DNA from 2 places in the Mangrovibacter sp. MFB070 genome. Region 1 is predicted to be linked to the other one. Evidence: predicted binding sites of a transcription regulator. Region 1 holds the regulator's gene; the other holds the start of a gene.
The links. The regulator PurR, encoded in region 1, represses purine synthesis genes. The targets are predictions, from matches to a motif close to CANGCAAACGTTTGCNTG.
Positions count from the first base shown of each region.

Region 1 (5,314 bases):
GAAATGCGGTTGGCGAAGTGACGAAAAAAATCCCGGCACAACTCAGTGCAAAAATCACCAGCCCGCTTAACAGAACAGGGCGGCGGCCAAAATGGTCAGAAAGCGGGCCCCAAATTAATTGAGCCAGAGCAAAACCGGCGAGAAACACACTCAAACTGGCGCTGATGGCCGACGGGGGAGCCCCCAGTGAAACCTGAATGGCACTAAATGCAGGCAGGTACATATCGGTTGCTAAAAAGCCCAGCATGCTAAGTCCGGCAAGCCAGGTAATAAAGAGGCGAGAGGCGCTCATGGTCAATCCTGATATAACAAAATTCGTGGCGTGAGTGTAAAAAGTGCATCCGCCGTTGTGAAACGCTAAAATTTGGATGTTCCTTTCAAAAATTTTGCAGGCAGGTTATGTGGTCAGAATATGCGCTTGAAGTGGTGGATGCCGTGGCTCGTAATGGCAGTTTTACTGGTGCGGCACAGGAGTTGCACCGTGTCCCTTCGGCAATCAGTTATACGGTGCGGCAACTGGAATCCTGGCTGTCGGTCGAGCTGTTTGAACGCCGCCATAAAGATGTAGAACTGACCCCCGCCGGGCGCTGTTTTTTGCAGGAGGGCCGCAGTGTTATCAAAAAAATGCATGAAACGCGCCTGCAGTGCCAGCAAATAGCGAATGGCTGGCGTGGTTCACTGGCGATTGCGGTTGACACCATCGTTCGCCCGGCAAGAACCCGTCAGTTGGTACAAGATTTTTATCACCATTTCCAGGATGTGGAATTGCATGTGCGGCCGGAAGTGTTCAATGGTGTGTGGGATGCACTGGCTGATGGCCGGGTAGAACTGGCAATTGGCGCGACCCAGGCTGTGCCTGTTGGTGGGCGTTACGGCTTTCGTGATATGGGTAGCCTGGCATGGTGCTGTGTGGTTGCGGCATCGCATCCGCTTGCGCAGATAAACGGTGCAATTGGTGATGACATACTTCGCCAGTGGCCGTCTCTGGTTCTGGAAGATACATCGCGTGAACTACCGAAAAGGATAACCTGGCAACTCAGTAATCAGCGCCGGATAGTGGTACCAGACTGGCAGTGTGGTTTCGCCTGCCTGAGTGACAGCATCGGTATCGGCATGGTTCCGGCACATATGGCGCAGCCGTTTATTGACCGCGGGGAATGGGTCAGCGTGCAACTTGAAAACCCTTACCCGGACTCGGCTTGTTGCCTGACATGGCGGCAAAGTGATGCCTCACCGGCTTTACAGTGGGTACTGGATTACCTGGGCGACAGCAGCACACTGAACAGTGAGTGGTTGCGGGAGCCAGGCCAGCTCCCGCAAGGTGATTAACGGCGATAATCTCTGAACGGGCCATCGGCCACTGAACGGCGTTCAATCAGGCGGGGATGAACCTCAATTGTCTGAGACTCCTCGCGCTTATTGATAATTCTGTCGAGCAGCATATTAAATGCCGTTTCGCCGAGAGAATCTTTGGGCTGGTGAACGGTGGTCAGTGCCGGGGTAAAGTAACGCGCGTTGCGCACGTTATCGTACCCAATAATCGAGATATCCTGTGGCACACGCAGCCCCATTTCGTCTGCCGCGCAAATAGCACCCATCGCCATAATATCTCCGCCACAAAACACAGCTGTAGGCCGCTGCGGGCAGGTAAGAATTTGCTGCATGGCGTTGTAGCCGGATTCAGGTTCGAAATCGCCGTGAACAATCCATGACTCAGGGACATTGATACCGGCTTCGTTCATTGCTTTCATGAAGCCGGAAAGCCGCCCTGAACCTGTGTTACGTTCCAGTTGGCCTGATATCACGCCAATTTCCCGGTGCCCGCGTTCGACCAAATACCGGCCAGCCATGTAACCGCCTTCGAAGGCGTTATCAATGACCGAGTCGGTAAAATCTGCCCGTGCTTCACCCCAGTCCATAACCACCATCGGAATGTGGCGGTACTCTTCCAGCATAGAAAGCAGTTCCTGGGGGTATTCTGAACACATAACTAACAGGCCATCGACACGCTTTTGCGCCATCATGGACAGGTAGGCACGCTGCTTTTCAAAGTTATTGTGCGCATTGCCGAGAATCAGAGTGTAGCCTTTGGCGAAACAGCTGTTCTCCACCGCTTCAATAATCTCAGCGAAATAGGGAGCTTCACTGCTGGTAGAAAGCAGGCCAATTGATTTTGTGTGGTTCACCTTCAGGCTGCGGGCTACCGCGCTGGGTGAATAATGCAGCTCTTTGATTGCTGCCCACACCGCATTACGGGTGTCTTCCGCAACAAAACGCGTTTTGTTAATAACGTGTGATACGGTTGTAGTGGAAACGTTTGCGCGTTTCGCGACGTCTTTTATAGTTGCCATTCGATGTCACTCCAGACCATATCCTAAACTCCTGAAAACTAATTGGTTAAACGTTTGCCTGGGCTTACCCCTGTAAGCAACGAATTGGGTTGCCAGCATGCCGGGATTGCGACATTAAACGAAAAGGAGGGGATAGTGGCCGGTACGTAATAAGTCAGCGTGCGATTTTGTCTTATATTGAGTAAAAGTGGAAGTGCTAAAGCACATATCAAACTAAATCTTTAAGGATTTTACGGCCAAACTGTGTAAAAATGATCTACACCCACTTTTTACAGGGAATAAGGAATTAATCATGCCAACTGAATTGAGATATTCACTGACTACGACTGTTATTACCTTAGGTCTGATTGTTGCAACGGCGCTGATTGCCATCCTGCATTAAGGCCTGTACTGCTTCACGCAGTTAGCATCGCTCAGGTGATGGCGTTGTTAGTTTTGGTGCCTGTCTAAGGGCCTGCTAATACACTGTCGCCTGGCTGTTGTCCTTTCTCCCTTCCTGCTATTTTCTTTACTGCCACACTGATTCTTTACCATTTAGCAAAACTCTATTATCACTATTGCCACTTTTCAAAGTGAAGTGTGACTGACATCATGTTTTCATCTTTTTTGTCTTTGCCCGCGCTTTTTTGCGCAGGCTAAAAATTGAGGTAGTGATGAAAGTCAATTTGCCATTACTTGCCCTGGCGATAGGGGCCTTTGGGATTGGTACCACTGAGTTTTCACCTATGGGGCTGTTGCCGGTTATTGCTGAAGGGGTTCATGTGTCGATTCCCGCTGCCGGCATGCTGATTAGCGCCTATGCCGTTGGGGTAATGGTTGGGGCTCCACTGATGACCTTGTTGTTATCTCGTTATTCACGGCGAAACGCCCTGGTTTTTCTGATGAGTATTTTTACTTTGGGTAATGTGCTTTCTGCTGTGGCTCCGGATTATGGCATGTTGATGTTTGCCCGTGTGATAACCAGCCTGAACCATGGAGCATTTTTTGGACTTGGGGCTGTGGTGGCTGCCAGTGTCGTCCCCGCGAATAAGCAGGCCAGCGCTGTTGCAACAATGTTTATGGGGCTGACAATTGCCAATATTGGTGGGGTGCCCGCGGCAACCTGGCTTGGGCAGTATATTGGCTGGCGTATGGCTTTCCTGGGGATCGGTGCGCTGGGGCTGGTAGCTATGTTCAGTTTGTTTATGACTATTCCGGCAAGTATCAAAGGCCACAGGCCGGATGTGGCGAAGGAGTTGAAGGTTCTTGCCCGGCCGCAGGTACTGGCGGCACTGCTTACAACGGTATTGGGTGCCGGTGCGATGTTCACGCTGTACACCTATATTGCCCCGGTACTGGAAACCATTACAGGCGCAACACCTGGGTTTGTCACTGCCATGCTGGTGCTGGTCGGTGTTGGTTTTTCTATTGGGAACTACTGGGGCGGGCGGTTAGCGGATAAATCGGTTACTGGCACGCTGGTTGGTTTCCTGGTGCTGCTGATTGCCAGTATGGCACTGGTGCCGCTGGTGGGTAAAAGCCATGCCGGAGCCGCATTGATGATGATCGTTTGGGGGGCGGCAACCTTTGGCGTCGTTCCGCCTTTACAGATGCGAGTAATGCGTGTTGCCAGTGAAGCGCCGGGTCTTGCCTCATCAGTTAATATTGGTGCTTTTAACCTGGGGAATGCGCTGGGGGCAGCAGCTGGTGGTGGGGTAATAACTGCGGGCCTGGGTTACAGTACTGTACCCGTTATGGGGGCTATAGTTGCCGCAACAGGGTTGCTACTGGTATTGATTAACCGCCAGGCGGATAACCGTGTTTGTGAAACAACTGACTGAAGTCATTCTTTTCCCCGCCCCAAAAAAAGCGAAGCACAGGCTTCGCTTTTTACTGTTAGTACGATTACGCAGCGAGGTTCTTCGCAACAAACTCCCAGTTTACCAGAGCCCAGAAGTGCTCCAGGTAGTTAGGGCGAGAATTACGGTAGTCAATGTAATAGGCGTGTTCCCACACATCAACAGTCAGTAATGGTGTCGCGCCTGCAGTCAGCGGAGTGCCGGCATTAGAAGTGGAAACGATAGCCAGGCTGCCATCTGCTTGTTTAACCAGCCAGGTCCAGCCAGAACCAAAGTTCTTAGCTGCGGCATCGTTAAATTTCGCTTTAAAGTCAGCAAAGCTACCGAAAGCAGCATTGATGGCATCAGCGATTGCACCAGTCGGTTCGCCACCGGCGTTAGGTGCCAGGCAGTTCCAGTAGAATGTGTGGTTCCAAACCTGTGCTGCGTTATTGAACACACCACCTTCAGAAGAGCAGATGATCTCTTCAAGGGATTTGCCCTCAAAAGGGGTACCTTTAACCAGGTTGTTCAGGTTGGTCACGTAAGTTTGATGATGTTTACCGTAATGGTATTCCAGTGTTTCCACAGAAATGTGCGGTTCAAGCGCATCTTTTGCATACGGTAATGCAGGTAATTCAAATGACATTGCTTCACTCCTTGTTATTGTGTACTTAACAAAAATAACACATTTTATAAGGTTTTATATTACCAATATAAAACTAGAATAAAAAGAAAGCATTGCCTGCCAAAACAAGGGCAGGCAAGGTTTTATCGCAGGGTTTTTGGTGTCATTACCCGGCGTGCACCTACATAGTGGCGCTGCCAGTAATCTTCACTCAGGGAGGTTATCTGGATGTCCTGCCCGCTACGCGGAGACTGAATAAATTTCCCACCACCAATGTACACACCTACGTGGTCTGCAGTACCCCGGCCTTCAGTACGGAAGAACACTAAATCACCACTTTGTAGTTCCCCGCGGTCAACAGGGGCGGCGTCTCTCAGGTGATACATTTCATTGGCAGTACGCGGAATATGGAATTTAACTAAATCTTTGTAGGCGTAATAGACCAAACCGCTGCAGTCAAACCCGGTGCGTGGGGAACTTCCCCCCCAATGGTAGGGTTTGCCAATCTGATTCATTAA
Region 1 is NZ_JJMI01000022.1:527,835-533,148, forward strand. It holds gene punC (purine nucleoside transporter PunC) at 1-292, opposite strand, end outside; gene punR (DNA-binding transcriptional activator PunR) at 400-1,329, shown strand; gene purR (HTH-type transcriptional repressor PurR) at 1,326-2,351, opposite strand; gene DT73_RS27075 (YnhF family membrane protein) at 2,644-2,733, shown strand; gene DT73_RS11760 (MFS transporter) at 3,005-4,171, shown strand; gene sodB (superoxide dismutase [Fe]) at 4,236-4,817, opposite strand; gene DT73_RS11770 (C40 family peptidase) at 4,940-5,314, opposite strand, start outside.

Region 2 (5,314 bases), on a different contig from region 1:
ACTGCCAGTGTGGTGAAATCCGCAGATGATATCGAAGCGCTAATGGCGGCATCACACTCATGAGTATTGTGATCGCAGGGGGCGGAATGATCGGCGCAACTCTGGCGCTGGCTATCTCCACCCTGACTCAGGGCAGGTTGCCTGTTCATCTGATAGAGGCCCGTACTCCCGATGCCAGTCAGCACCCGGGGTTTGATGCCCGGGCTATTGCCCTGGCAAAGGGGACTTCAACACAGTTAGCAAAACTTGGGGTGTGGCAGGCATTGCAAGATTGCGCAACGCCACTGACACAAGTTCAGGTTAGTGACCGTGGTCATGCCGGTTTTGTGACACTGCAGGCTGAAGATTATGGCATTACTGAACTGGGCCATGTTATAGAGCTGCATGATGCCGGGGTTCGCCTGTTTCGGTTATTGCGCAATGCCCCAGGAGTGACGCTGCATTGCCCGGCACGGGTTGAGTCGGTAACCCGTAGCACTGACAGCGTTACGGTGGCGCTGGATAACCAAACAACAGTCGTGGGCAAAGTACTGGTTGCTGCAGATGGCACACTGTCTGCTGTTGGTAAAGCTTGTGGCCTTGCCTGGCAACAAGATGACTACCAACAAGTCGCTGTTATCGCGAACGTAACAACCGCATGTTCACCAGATGGCCGGGCTTTTGAACGTTTCACTGCCAATGGGCCACTGGCGATGCTGCCGATGTCTGGTGGGCGCAGTTCACTGGTCTGGTGCCACCCATTGTCACAACAAACTGAGGTGATGAGCTGGAGTGATGAGCAGTTTTGCGCACAACTTCAGCGCGCCTTTGGCTGGCGGCTGGGCCGCATTTGCCATGCCGGTGAGCGCAGCGCATACCCACTTCGCTTAACTACGGCAGTGGCCGCTACTTCACACCGCGTTGTTGCTGTGGGTAATGCCGCACAAACAATGCACCCCATTGCCGGGCAGGGTTTTAATCTGGGCATGCGCGATGTGATGTCGCTGGCTGAAGAATTTGCCAGTGCGTTTAATCAGCATCAGGACCCTGGCTCATGTGCGGTGCTGGCACGCTATAATGCGCGCCGTTCACCTGACAGGGCGGCGACAATTGGCGTCACTGACGGGTTGGTTCACTTGTTTGCCAACCAATGGGGGCCGCTGGTTGTTGGGCGCAACATAGGTTTAATGGCGATGGATATCCTGGCGCCAGTGCGTGAGGCGCTGGCAAAACGCACCCTGGGCTGGGTGATTCGGTAAGGAGCATTATGGTTCAGAGTGTGGATGTCGCCATTATTGGCGGTGGGATGGTTGGGCTGGCCGTAGCCTGCGGTTTGCAAGGCAGTGGGCTGCGGGTTGCTGTGGTGGAAAATCAGCCATGCCAGCCAGTTGATGCGTCTGCGCCTCCAGCGTTGCGTGTTTCGGCAATCAATGCTGCCAGCGAGAAATTACTGCGACGCCTGGGAGCCTGGGAGCGAATGGCACCACAGCGCACCAGTGAATGGCACGGCATGGAAGTGTGGGAAAAAGACAGTTTTGGGCACATAGCCTTTGATGACCGCACTGCGGGTGAGCATGCGCTGGGTTATATCATCGAGAATAGCGTAATAAACCAGGCGTTGTGGCAACAGGCTGAGCACTCGGCAGATGTATCGCTTTATGCCCCGGCTGAAGTGAATTCAGTTGCCTGGGGTGAAAATGAGGCATTTATTACACTCAAAGATGGGGAGATGCTCACTGCCCGGCTGGTTGTCGGAGCTGATGGCGCACGCTCCTGGTTGCGTAACCAGGCGAATATCCCGCTCACCTTTTGGGATTACCGGCACCATGCCCTGGTTGCCACTATTCGTACTCAGGAGCCTCATCAGGCTGTTGCTCGCCAGGTATTTCATGGCGATGGCATTCTGGCTTTTCTGCCGCTTAACGATCCTCATTTGTGTTCTATTGTTTGGTCATTGCCGCCCGATAAAGCCCGTGAAATGCAGGATGCGGCCCCTGAACTGTTCAACCGCGAGCTGAGCATTGCCTTTGATCTGCGCCTGGGGCGCTGTGAGCTGAGCAGTGACCGCCAGTGTTTCCCTCTTACCGGGCGTTATGCGCGGCAGTTTGCTGCTCACCGGCTGGCTTTGGTAGGCGATGCAGCACACACGATTCACCCACTTGCCGGCCAGGGTGTGAACCTGGGCTTCATGGATGCGGCTGAGCTGGTAGGGGAATTACGGCGTTTGCACCAGCAGGGAAAAGATATTGGCCAGTATCTGTACCTGAAACGCTATGAAAGGCAGCGTAAATACAATGCCGCACTGATGCTGGCTGGCATGCAATCCTTCCGTGAATTGTTTGCAGGAACCAACCCGGCACTGAAACTGGTACGTGATGTTGGCCTGAAACTCGCCGACACTTTACCCGGTGTTAAACCCCGCATTATTCGCCAGGCCATGGGGCTTGATAATTTACCCCAATGGTTGCGTGACTGATCATCTGCGCCGTGTTTACGGTTTGTAAATCGGCGCACCTTTCATTTGAAATATTCTAATTTCACTGCTTTTTTCAGATTAGTTTTATTTATCCGAATTTTTTCCTGAATTTCGTGTTTCCCTGAGTATTTGGAGATTAATATCATTAAAATCGGAAACGGGTACGCAAAAGCTGGAGAAAATTTTATGTTTTTGTGGTTAATCCAGTTTAATTAACTGGTGGTTGTGTTGTTAAAAACACTCATAAGATAAACTGATGACTCATTTTACCTTATGGTTAAGCGTGCTTTTCAGTGGTAAGTTCAGGCAAAAGATAACGTTTGCGTCGGGGCTCATCAGGGCATTGTTTTCCCCTGGCCAGACGTAAACGTTCCGCAATTGCGGGCTATTACTGAAGAGGACAACATGACTCAGCAAACTCCGTTGTTTGAGCAGCATAAGCAGTGCGGCGCGCGCATGGTGGATTTCCATGGCTGGATGATGCCACTGCATTATGGCTCGCAAATTGATGAACACCACGCCGTGCGCACGGATGCCGGGATGTTTGATGTGTCGCATATGACAATTGTCGATCTTCATGGCGAACGTACCCGTGAATTCTTGCGTTATTTGCTGGCGAATGATGTCGCGAAGCTGACCCAGCCAGGCAAAGCACTGTATACCGGGATGCTTAACGCCTCAGCGGGTGTCATCGACGATCTGATTGTCTATTTTCTCTCCGACTCCTGGTTCCGCCTGGTCGTCAACTCTGCAACCCGTGAAAAAGATCTCGCCTGGATCCATCAACAGGCAGCCTCTTACAGCATTGATATCAGTGTGCGCGATGACTTGTCACTGATTGCCGTACAGGGCCCGAATGCACAGCAGAAAGCGGCAACTTTGTTTACTGCACAACAGCAACAGGCTGTTGCGGGCATGAAACCTTTCTTTGGCGTTCAGTCCGGGGATTTTTTCATTGCAACAACCGGTTATACCGGTGAAGCAGGGTATGAGATTGCACTGCCGGCAGCGCAGGCCGCAGATTTTTGGGAACAGCTGGTTAAGGCCGGGGTAAAACCTTGTGGCCTGGGAGCCCGGGATACCCTGCGCCTTGAAGCCGGAATGAATTTATATGGCCAGGAAATGGATGAAAGCGTGTCTCCCCTGGCTGCAAATATGGGCTGGACTATTGCCTGGCAACCTGAAGACCGTGACTTTATCGGGCGCGATGCTCTGGAAGCTCAACGCCTGCACGGAACCGAACAATTGGTTGGCCTGGTGATGACAGAAAAAGGTGTACTGCGTGGTGGTTTGCCTGTTCGTTTCACCGACACCGAGGGCACTGCTCGCGAAGGTGTTATCACCAGCGGCTCTTTTTCTCCGACCTTAGGCTACAGTATTGCACTGGCACGTGTGCCGGCGGGGATTGGCAGCACAGCGGTTGTTCAGATCCGTAACCGGGAAATGCCGGTGCATGTTACTAAACCGATTTTTGTTCGCGCCGGTAAACCGGTGGCTCAGTAAATTTTTATCAGGAGAGAATTATGAGCAATGTGCCTAATGAGCTGAAATACACCAAAGAGCATGAGTGGCTGCGTAAAGAAGAGGATGGTACTTACACCGTAGGTATTACCGAACACGCGCAAGAGCTGCTGGGCGATATGGTGTTTGTTGATCTGCCGGAAGTGGGTGCCACTGTTGGCGCAGGTGATGACTGCGCCGTTGCTGAATCTGTTAAAGCTGCTTCAGACATCTATGCACCAGTAAGCGGTGAAATTGTTGCTGTTAACGAAGAGCTGAATGACAGCCCGGAGCAGGTCAACAGCGAGCCTTATGGCAATGGCTGGATTTTCAAAATTAAAGCCAGCGATGCCTCTGAGATTGATGCGCTGCTGGATGCAGAAGCCTATGAGGCTCTGCTGGAAGACGAGTAAAACCCGGGGGCTGGTAACCTGCCAGCCCTGTAGCTATCTACTTATCGTAAGTTTCGTTTCAGGAAATACCGCCCATGACCCAGACCTTAAGCCAACTGGAAAACAATGAAGCGTTTATCGGTCGCCATATTGGCCCGTCGCCTGATCAACAGCAGGCCATGCTCGCTGCAGTTGGTGCCGATTCACTGGATGCGCTGACCGGGCAGATTGTGCCCAAAGATATTCAACTGGCACAACCACCTTATATTGGTGAAGCGGCTACCGAAGCGCAGGCGCTGGCTGAATTAAAAGCAATTGCCAGCCGCAACAAGCGTTTCCGTTCGTTTATCGGTATGGGGTATACGGCGGTTCATACTCCACCTGTTATTTTGCGTAATATGCTGGAAAACCCGGGCTGGTATACGGCTTATACTCCGTATCAGCCAGAAGTTTCTCAAGGGCGCCTGGAAGCGTTGCTGAATTTCCAGCAAGTAACACTCGACCTCACCGGTATGGACATGGCGTCTGCTTCTTTGCTGGATGAAGCGACTGCGGCCGCAGAAGCTATGGCAATGGCGAAACGCGTCAGTAAGCTCAAGAATGCTAACCGCTTTTTTGTCGCCAGTGATGTCCATCCGCAAACACTGGATGTTGTCCGTACTCGCGCAGAAACCTTTGGTTTTGAGGTTGTGGTGGATGACGCAGATAAAGTGCTGGAATTGCCCGGCATCTTTGGTGTGTTACTGCAGCAGGTGGGTACCACTGGAGAAGTGCATAATTACGGCGACTTAATCGCGCAACTGAACCAGCGTAATATCGTGGTGAGCGTTGCGGCGGATATTATGGCGCTGGTCATGCTGACGGCACCAGGTAAACAAGGCGCTGATATTGTCTTCGGTTCCGCGCAACGCTTTGGGGTACCGATGGGCTATGGCGGCCCGCACGCCGCTTTCTTTGCTGCACGCGA
Region 2 is NZ_JJMI01000002.1:176,170-181,483, reverse strand. It holds gene pepP (Xaa-Pro aminopeptidase) at 1-63, shown strand, start outside; gene ubiH (2-octaprenyl-6-methoxyphenyl hydroxylase) at 60-1,238, shown strand; gene ubiI (FAD-dependent 2-octaprenylphenol hydroxylase) at 1,247-2,455, shown strand; gene gcvT (glycine cleavage system aminomethyltransferase GcvT) at 2,861-3,958, shown strand; gene gcvH (glycine cleavage system protein GcvH) at 3,979-4,368, shown strand; gene gcvP (aminomethyl-transferring glycine dehydrogenase) at 4,443-5,314, shown strand, end outside.
Region 2: gcvT (glycine cleavage system aminomethyltransferase GcvT) is a predicted target of PurR. The motif match lies at 2,765-2,782, and genes of this name have one in related genera.